Teredinibacter turnerae T7901: one gene and its partner. The protein of the gene in region 1 interacts with the protein of each later gene in a pairwise test. Links are inferred from orthologs where the notes say so. Each region holds a gene or a part of one and is shown on either strand. Other genes may lie near its edges.

The links. The genes of interacting proteins can lie anywhere in the genome.
Region 2: the proteins of TERTU_RS15895 (region 1) and mrdA interact in binary tests that used the Escherichia coli proteins (3 or more experiments, as listed by UniProt). The link is inferred for Teredinibacter turnerae T7901 from one-to-one orthologs.

What each region holds. Positions count from the first base shown.
Region 1 is NC_012997.1:3,971,462-3,976,889, reverse strand. The notes cover bases 1,112-4,216. They hold TERTU_RS15895 (penicillin-binding protein 1A), read right to left. Parts: upstream 3,894-4,216; coding sequence 1,329-3,893; downstream 1,112-1,328. Other genes in these bases: TERTU_RS15890 (pilus assembly protein PilM), read left to right, coding at 4,048-4,216; rpmE (50S ribosomal protein L31), read right to left, coding at 1,112-1,167. In the rest of the region: TERTU_RS15905 (primosomal protein N'), read right to left, coding at 1-866; more of rpmE, read right to left, coding at 958-1,111; more of TERTU_RS15890, read left to right, coding at 4,217-5,115; TERTU_RS15885 (PilN domain-containing protein), read left to right, coding at 5,117-5,428. UniProt on the Escherichia coli protein: Cell wall formation. Synthesis of cross-linked peptidoglycan from the lipid intermediates.
Region 2 is NC_012997.1:617,754-621,910, reverse strand. What follows is about bases 1,162-4,157. They hold mrdA (penicillin-binding protein 2), read right to left. Parts: upstream 3,598-4,157; coding sequence 1,726-3,597; downstream 1,162-1,725. Other genes in these bases: rsfS (ribosome silencing factor), read right to left, coding at 4,152-4,157; rlmH (23S rRNA (pseudouridine(1915)-N(3))-methyltransferase RlmH), read right to left, coding at 3,656-4,132; rodA (rod shape-determining protein RodA), read right to left, coding at 1,162-1,729. Outside these bases: mltB (lytic murein transglycosylase B), read right to left, coding at 1-578; more of rodA, read right to left, coding at 581-1,161. UniProt on the Escherichia coli protein: Catalyzes cross-linking of the peptidoglycan cell wall. Responsible for the determination of the rod shape of the cell. Is probably required for lateral peptidoglycan synthesis and maintenance of the correct diameter during lateral and centripetal growth.

The DNA of each region.
Region 1 (5,428 bases):
TCGCTTACATTTGAATGCAGCTCTGCTACCGAGCACGCGAATCGTTGCTCGAACCGCGCCACCGTCTGGGGTGTGAGGCCGATTTCCGGTATTAGGACCAGCGCCTGTTTACCCGCTTGCAGGGTGCGTGCAATAGCTTGTAAGTAAAACTCAGTCTTGCCGCTACCGGTTGCCCCCTCCAGCAAGTAGCAGGTATAGCGATGAAAACTCAATTGACTGAGAGCAGCCTCTTGCTCCTCTGTAAGAGCTAACGGTGACTCGCGCAGCAGCTGATCTGCTGCGTCTTTGGGCGCTTGATGCTCTGGAACCCGTTCGACTTTTTCCACCAGCCCTTTTTTCTGCATCGCCGCCATGGTTGTACTGTTGATGTCCAGCTTGCGCGCGTCGGCGTCTAATAAGAAATCGTTGTGCAGGAGATATTGCAGCGCTATTTGTTGTTTTTTGGCACGCTTGAGCGCGGTTTCCGGTAACCCTTTCCCTTCTGTCGTCAGTTGCCAGGCTGCGAGTGTCGGCGCACTGGATTTGCCTTGCCGGAGCGGGGTTGGCATCGCGGTTGAAAGGGTTTCACCCAGCGGGTGCTGGTAGTAATCCGCGGCCCACCAGCATAAATTTAATAGTTCAGCGGTGAATAGCGGTTTATGGTCCAGGATTTCGAGCGCCGCAACGATCTTCGCCGGATCGTATGTTGAAGTCTGGTGGCAAGAGAGAATAATGCCAACCATCGCCTGGTGGCCGAAATTAACCGCAACCCGACATCCCATGTAGTTCGCAGTTGGGTCTGCCTCGGTCGGGAGCCGGTAGTCGAACGTGTTGCGCAGGGGAACGGGTAGTGCAACGGAGATGAACCAGTCTTGGGTGGTTGTCATCTTGAGTGTGAAATTGGCAGTGTTGGGGCTGCAGATTCTATAACGAAAATACCCGCCTGGTTAGGCGGGTATTCGGGAACGCAAGAGCGAATTACTTGCTGCGACGAGTAAAGCGCTTGTTGAAGCGATCAATACGGCCGCCGCTATCGACAACTTTTTGCTTGCCGGTATAAAACGGGTGGCACTCGGAGCAAACGTCGACATGAATGTCTTTCGCCAGAGTAGAACGGGTTTTAATGACATTGCCACAGCTGCAGGTCGCAGTCATGTCGCCGTATTTTGGTTGAATATCTTCTTTCATTTTCGCCTCTTGCCTTATTCAGGCCTTGCTGGATGCCGCCACCTGATCTATTGCCAGGCACCGCACCTCGTGGGTAAGACTATTGCCGGATGTCCGGACTTAGGGAGGCGGCATACTACCAGAAAGTGCCGCCAGTGCAAGTAGCTAGCGCTACGGGTTGACTAAAACAGCTCTTCAGTAATGGTGGCACTGGTATCGTAAGGTGATTTCCCGTTGGGCTGCTCTTCGTCAATTTCTGCGGGCGCGAATTCGCTGCGGAAAATTTCGAAGATGGCATCGGGATCGCCGGCGCGTGCCCGCAGTCCGGTCTCCGGATCGATTCGGACCGTGACAATGCCCGCAGGTTGAGGTCGCGGTGTTTCCGGGGTGTTTTCTAGTGCGGTTCGCATAAAATCTATCCAGATGGGAAGCGCCGCAGAGCCGCCGTATTCGCGATTTCCCAAAGGCTCAAACTGGTCAAATCCAACCCAGGTGGTGGTGACTATCTCGCCGTTATAACCAGTGAACCATGCGTCGTTGGGTCCGTTAGTCGTACCCGTTTTACCGGCCAGGTCGCCGCGGCCAAGCGCTTTGGCTCGCACACCTGTGCCTTTGCGAATGACATCCTGGAGGATGGAATCCATGATGTAGGCAACGCGATCATCGAGCACCTTTGCTGCGCGGGGGAAATCTTGAGGTTCGAGCAATCCCAGTAACCGCTTTATATCAAAAGGCAACTCGAACGCGTCGCCGGTAAAGGCAAAGGGGGCGTTGAGGTTGGTTTCGCTGCTATCGTCGCCACCTGTCTCTTGATCACAACTCTTGCAGACAGTGTGTGGCAGAGCTTCATACACCACGTTAGCATCGTAATCTACAATTCTCTCTATTAGGAAAGGCACTACACGGTACCCGCCGTTTGCAAACACGGCGTAGCCATTGGCGATGTCCAAGGGGGCCAGGCCGGGGCTGCCCAAGGCCAGCGATAAGTCACGAGGCAGCTCTGCTTCATTGAAGCCATAGCGGTGCATGCCGCTGATAGCAGTAGATACCCCTATTTCACGCAGTATGCGTACTGATACCAGGTTGCGCGAGCGGTAAAGTGCACGCCGCAAGCGCGTTGGCCCATCAAACCGGCCGCCATCGTTTTTGGGCCGCCAGGTACTCTCCAGTGCATCGTCTTCAATAACAAATGGGGCATCGTTAATAATGGTGGCAGCTGTCATGCCATTTTCTAACGCTGCGGTGTAAATAAAGGGTTTGAAATTGGAGCCCGGTTGGCGCCTGGCCTGAGTAACGCGATTAAAGTGGCTTTGATTGAAATCGAAGCCACCCACGAGTGAGAGCACTGCGCCATTGTGCGGGGAAAGTGCCACTAGCGCTGATTGCGCAGCCGGTATCTGTGACAACTGCCAATGACCATCCAGTTGGCGCAGGCGTATTAGAGCGCCTGGCTCGAAGATCTCCTGTGCGGAGTCGGGCCGCGGCCCCACACTGCTTTCATTTATATATGGGGCTGCTGTTTTAAGACCTTGCTCCCAGCCGAGTTCGAGCTGTGTTCCGTCCTCGAGCAGTACCCTGGCGGTTTGCTCGCCAACGGCGATCACGACGGCGGGAATGAGACCGCCGTACACGGGTATGGTTGAAAGCTTCTCTTGCCAGGGGGTGTAGTCAATCTCGATAGCGGTCGTTTGTAAGCGCTCGCTATCGCCAGATGGCTCTTCCTCGTTAGCTTCTGGTTCCGGCGTATTCATTCCAGGCAGCAGCGGCCACTGCTGCTCCGCGCCGCGATAGCCGTGCCTTTCATCATAGAGAATGAGCCCGTCGATCACTGATTGCTGGGCTTTGTTTTGCAGCCGGCTGTCGATTGAGGTGTATACTTTGTAGCCTTCCGTGTAGGCATCCAGGCCAAACAGTTCAATTGCTTTGGTGCGCGCCATTTCGGCGACATAGGGAGCGTTTACATCGACGTTACTGCTATGGTACTCAGCGGTTACGGGTTCGGCGACCGCCAGGTTGTATGCTGCGTCATCGATCTTTTCCAGTTCCAGCATGCGGCCCAAGATCCAGTTGCGTCTTTCCAGGGCTCGCGGAGGATTAGCAATGGGGTTCATCGAGGACGGGCCCTTGGGCAGGCCTGCGAGCATTGCAATTTGAGCTAAACTTAAGTCGTGCAGTTCCTTGCCGTAATAAACCTGACTTGCCGCTTTAATACCGTACGCACGATTGCCCAGAAAAATGACATTGACGTAAAGCTCCAGGATTTCCTCTTTGCTCAGTTCTTGTTCTATTCGCAACGCCAGTAAAATTTCATTGAATTTTCTAGCGAAAGTCTTGCGCCGTGAGAGGTAATAGTTGCGCGCAACCTGCATTGTGATTGTGCTGCCGCCAGAGGCGCGCCGTCCGGTGGTGACTAACTGGGTTGCTGCCCGCATCAAGCCTTTGAGTGACACGCCGCCATGCTCAAAGAAAGTGTCGTCCTCAGCGGACAGCAGGGCGTCAATATAGGCTTGCGGGATTTCATCATACTTGACTGGGTTTCGTCGTTTTTCGCCAAATTCGGCGATCAACTTTTTGTCCCTCGAGTAGATACGCAGGGGGGTTTGCAGTTTGACGTCGCGAAGGCTATCGACGGACGGAAGCTGCGGGCTGAGATAAAGGTACATGCCGGCCAACAGCGATAGGGCGGCTCCGGTGCCGGCCAGCACTAACCATGCTGTGGCTATTAGGTAGGGGTTCTTATGACTCATTCGGCTATTGTAATTCAGAAATTAAGGCGGGAATGGCGTGAGTTTGGTCATTATAAGACCTTTTTCACACTTTACCTACGTAGTATCCGGTTGCAGCCTCTACTTAAAGTGCTATAACATAAACATAACCTAAGTAGCGGATATAGATAGAAAAATGGGCATTCTCAGTTTGTTCGACAAAAAAAAGAATCCCGTACTCGGCTTAGATGTGAGTTCGACAACAGTTAAGTTGTTAGAGTTCAGTCAGCAAGGTAACGGCTATAGGGTCGAGAACTATGCTGTGCGTGCTCTGCCACCCAATGCAGTAGTCGAAAAAAACATCAATGACGTTGAGGCGGTCGCCCAGGCTATCAAAGCTGTGGTGCAATCGTCGCGGACCAAAGTCAAAGATTGTGCCGTTGCTGTTCCAGGTTCCTCTGTTATTACTAAAGTGATTGAAATGCCCGGAGATTTGGGAGAAGAAGCGCTGGAGTCGCAAATCTCTCTCGAGGCAGATCAGTACATTCCTTACCCGCTCGAGGAAGTCGCGATCGACTTTGACGTGTTGGGGCCTTCCGCTAAAAATCCAGACCAGGTCGAAGTATTGCTTGCAGCTTGTCGGCGTGAAAACGTTGATATACGAGCGTCTGTTCTTGAACTAGCTGACTTACGCGCCAAAGTGGTTGACGTGGAAGCCTACACCATGGAACGCGCGTTCGGGCTCATTCAGGAGCAGCTGGAGGATCAGGAAGAGCAGGTGGTGGCGATTTTAGATATTGGCGCCACTATGACCACCCTGAGTGTGTTGGTGGATGGCAAGACTATTTATACGCGCGAGCAGTTGTTTGGCGGTAAGCAGCTAACTGAAGAAATTCAGCGCCGCTATGGTTTGTCCGCGGAAGAAGCGGGTCTGGCGAAAAAGCAGGGCGGTTTGCCCGATGATTACGAGCCGGAAGTGCTCGAGCCTTTTAAAGATGCCGTCGTTCAGCAGGTAACACGTTCGTTGCAATTCTTCTTCTCATCCAGCCAATACAACGATGTCGACCACATTGTTCTCGCTGGGGGGGTGGCTTCTCTCTCCGGCTTGGCCGGTTTAATTGAAGAAAAGCTGGGCACATCTGCGACAGTCGCAAATCCGTTTGCGAATATGTCGGTTTCATCGCGGGTAAATGCAACCGCGCTTTCAAACGACGCGCCTTCGCTGATGATTGCAACGGGGCTGGCTATGAGGGGCTTTGTGTAACATGGCTCAGATCAACCTTTTACCTTGGCGCGAAGAGTTTCGTCAGGAAAAGAAAAAAGAATTCCTTACTCAGTTGGCGGGGGTTTGCATACTCGCGGTGGGTGTCGCGTTTTTATGGGTGCGCTCGGTAGACGGTTCCATCCAAAATCAGAATGCGCGCAACAATAAGCTTCAGGGCGAAATTAATTTGCTCCAGAAGCGGGTTGTCGAAATCCAGGATTTGAAAAAGAAGCGCCAACAGTTATTAGACCGAATGAAGGTCATTCAGGATCTCGAGGGTAAGCGGTCGATTATTGTGCATTATTTCGATGAG
Region 2 (4,157 bases), 3.4 Mb from region 1 along the record:
TAAGCTCGGTAACTGCTGGGAATAAACTGACCGTAACCCATCGCGCCCGCGTATGATCCAGTCAGCTCCGGGAGCGCCACTTTTTGCTCGCGCGCCAGCAAAAATGCATTCTCCAATTCTTTAAGAAAAAATTTGCCGCGCGGGGTGTAGTCGAACCCCAGGGTCGCCAGCGCATCCAACACGCGATAGCCACCGGTATGTTTGCCGTAGCGGGTTTCGATACCCAAAATCGCAACGATCATTTGTTCGTCGACGCCAAACTCTTCAGCAGCGCGCGCCAGTGTGGCTTTGTTGTTGTTCCAGAATTCGATCCCTTGTTGGATACGAGGCTCGCCGAGAAAAATTTTGCGGTAGTCCTTCCAGGGCTTGGTTTTTTCAGCGGGGCGCGCAATCGCATCGAGAATACTCTGCTTTTTTTCCGCCTGGCGCAGCATATCCAGAACATAACTCTCTTCGAATTGATGTTCCTGCACCAGGGTTTTTACAAACGCCTGCGCACCGGGGTGGGTGGAATAATCGGCCAGCACCGGAGTAGAACCCATTAGAAAAACAACAACAGAACAGAATTTTTTTAGCACAGCTAAGCAACAACCTTTTTCTTTTCGGTGGCAATGGCCATCAGCAGACCAAAGCTCGTCATCAGGGTAACAATGGATGTTCCGCCCAGGCTCACCAACGGCAGGGGCACTCCAACCACGGGCAGCATACCAGCCACCATTCCGATATTCACAAACACGTACACAAAAAACGTGAGCGTAATACTACCGGCTAACAAACGGTTAAACGTATTTTGCGACGTCCACGCAATATGTAACCCGCGCGCAATCAACAATAAATACAGCGATAATAAAAAGATCACGCCAATCAAGCCAAGTTCCTCAGCCATAACCGCGATAATAAAATCGGTGTGTGATTCCGGCAGAAAATCCAGCTGCGACTGAGTACCGTTGAACAGACCTTTGCCGTGCAAACCGCCAGAGCCAATCGCGGTTTTCGACTGAATAATGTTCCAGCCTGCGCCCAGCCGGTCCGCTTCCGGATCGAGCAGTGTGAGTACCCGCTGCTTTTGGTAATCCTTCATCACCCAGTGCCACATCGGCCAAATGCTGATGCCGACCATCGCCAGACTGCCAAAAATATAGCGCCATGGCAGCCCCGCCATAAACACCACAATAATGCCCGACGCAGCAATGAGAATGGCGGTACCCAAGTCTGGCTGCATAAAAATCAGTACCGCCGGGAGCATGATAATTATCATGCTGACGACGATATCGGTGAATTTGGGCGGCAAGCTACGCGTCGAGAAATAGGCAGCGGTCATAACCGGTACGGCGATTTTCATCGCTTCTGACGGCTGAAAGCGCACGACGCCAAGGCTAATCCAGCGCTGCGCGCCTTTGGCCCCAACACCGACCAGAATCACCAGCATAAGCAGAATAATGCCCCCCACATAAAGCCACGGGGACCAGCGTCGCACCATCTGCATATCCAGTTGCGCCACCACAAACATCACACAGTACGCGATACTGAAAAACACGAACTGGCGCTTCACCATCGACTCACTCTGGCCGCTGGCGCTATACAACACCACCAGTCCGAAGCAGGTGAGTGCCAATAAAATTAGCAATAGAATCGGATCAATATGCAGCCGCTGCCAGAGTCCTTGCTGGCGACCAAAATGGTGGCGAGAATCGGGCAGCCGGCGGACAAAATCCTGCGAGAGTTTCATGGCTTGGCGTTATCCTCTGCCTGCATGGCGAAATAGGTATCGAATACTTCGCGGGCAATGGGACCGGCCGCACTGGATCCGTGCTCACCATTTTCCACAATTATTGCGACGGCAATTTGAGGGTCTTCCACCGGCGCGAACCCGATAAATAACGCATGATCCCACTGGCGTTCATCCAGTTTGTCGGCGTCATATTCTTCATCCTGTGCGATACCCACAACCTGTGCCGTACCGGATTTACCGGCCATCTTGTAGCCGATTCCGCGGCTGATTCGGTGAGCGGTACCGCGCGCACTGTGAACGACGCCTTCCATCGCACTGTGTACATAATCCCAATACTGGGGCTGCACCTCGATCTGGTCGACCACCTCCCGCTCGGTGGGCTGGTCGCCCAACTGCTTGACCAGGCGCGGCCTCAGGTGTGTGCCGCGGGAGGCGATAGTCGCGGTCATCACCGCCAATTGCAAAGGGGTGGTCAGCACGTCGCCCTGGCCAATACTGATATTCAAACTATCGCCAGGGAACCAATGCAGCCCTCGCACCCGCTCCTTCCATTCCCGCGACGGCCACAAACCTGGCCGCTCACTGGGAATATCCAGACGCGTGCGTTCGCCCAGGCCAAATTTGTCGCCAAACGGGTGCATGCTATCCACCCCCATCCGAAACGCCATATCGTAGAAAAACGTATCGCAGGATTCGACAATCGCCTGGCGCAGATCCACGCGGCGGCCGTGCCCACCCTTTTTCCAATCCCGATAGAGGCGCTCATCGTTTTCCAACTGGTAATAGCCCGGGTCAAATATATGCGTATCGAAATCCACTACCCCGGCTTCAAGCCCGCCCAAACCCAGCATGGGTTTAATGGTGGACCCCGGTGGATACTGCCCCTGAATTGAACGGTTAAACAATGGCAGGTCACGCGATTCATTGAGCGCGCGATAATCTTTGTAGCTGATACCGTTGACGAACAGGTTCGGGTCATAGGCCGGAGCGCTAACCATCGCTAATACACCGCCGGTTTTAACGTCTATGGCGACTACCGAACCGCGCCGCCCGGCCAGTTGATCGACCGCGACCTGCTGCAGCCGTGAGTCTAAAAACAGATAGAGGTCTTTACCTGGCTGAGGGTCCGTGAATTCAAGCGTACGCAACACCCGGCCGTGCGCGTTGGTTTCGATATTTTCGCTGCCCACCTGGCCCAGCAGCTCCGATTCGTAATACCGCTCCAAACCGATCTTGCCGATACTGTGGGTGCCGCTATAGCGCTCGTAGGTTGCCTGATCGAAACTGCTCAACTCGCGCTCGTTTATGCGCCCGACATAGCCCACCGTGTGCGCAAACAGCGCCCCTTTTGGGTAAGCGCGCGTTAGTTGCGCTTCAATTTCCACCCCCTCCAGCTCAAACTCGTTGACTGCGATACGGGAAATTTCTTCTTCCGTTAGCCGATACCGCAGCGGTACCGCCTCGAACGGGCGTCGCCGCTGACGCAAACGCTTCAAAAAGTTTTCCCGATCACGCTCACTCACTTCAATCAAATTCGCGAGGTGGTCCAGCGTCTGCTCCAGGTTGGAGGTGCGTTCAGACACCACGGACAAGGTAAATGTGGGGCGATTGTCGGCGAGTAATTGGCCCTGCGCATCGTAGATAAGGCCGCGATTCGGGGGTATCGGGCGCACATGTATTCGGTTGCGATCGGAGCGAGTGGCGTATACCTCGTGGTCAGTTACTTGCAAACGGTAGTAGCGGGCAAGTAAAACACCGAACAAGGCCACGACCATAAGAAAGGAGATGGCAGCACGCACTGCGAATACACGGGCTTCGCGGTGGTGATCTTTAAACTGGTGGAGTTGTTCCCCGGCCCACATCATCTGCGGCGAGGTCTCCAGTACAACTTGTTGTCGTTATGTCTGCGCACTCTGCGGGTGCCTATTTGTGGTAGGGATGATTCTGCAAAATTGTCCACGCGCGATACAGTTGTTCTATCAACAATACGCGCACCAACGGGTGGGGCATTGTCAGGCCGGAAAGAGACCATTTTTCATCGGCCCGCTGTAGACAACTTTGCGACAGGCCATCGGGCCCGCCGATAACAAGACAGGGGTTTACCCCGTCCATTTGCCATGCAGCCATTTTTTCTGCCAGCATTTCAGTGCGCAACGATTTGCCCAGTACATCGAGACAAATCAAGCGCTTGTGACCGGGGGCATTGTCGTAGGCACCGAGTATTTGCTCGCCCTCGGCCTGCTTTACCGCGTCCACACTGTAGCTTTTAGAGCGATTTGCCAGCGCAAGTTCCACCATGCGCGGCTCTATTTCGCGTGGCAACCGCTTGGCGTATTCCGCGTAGCCCTCCTGTACCCAGGCGGGCATTTTGCCACCCACGGCCAGTATCGAGATCTTCATGCGCGCCGTCAGAACTGGGTTACGG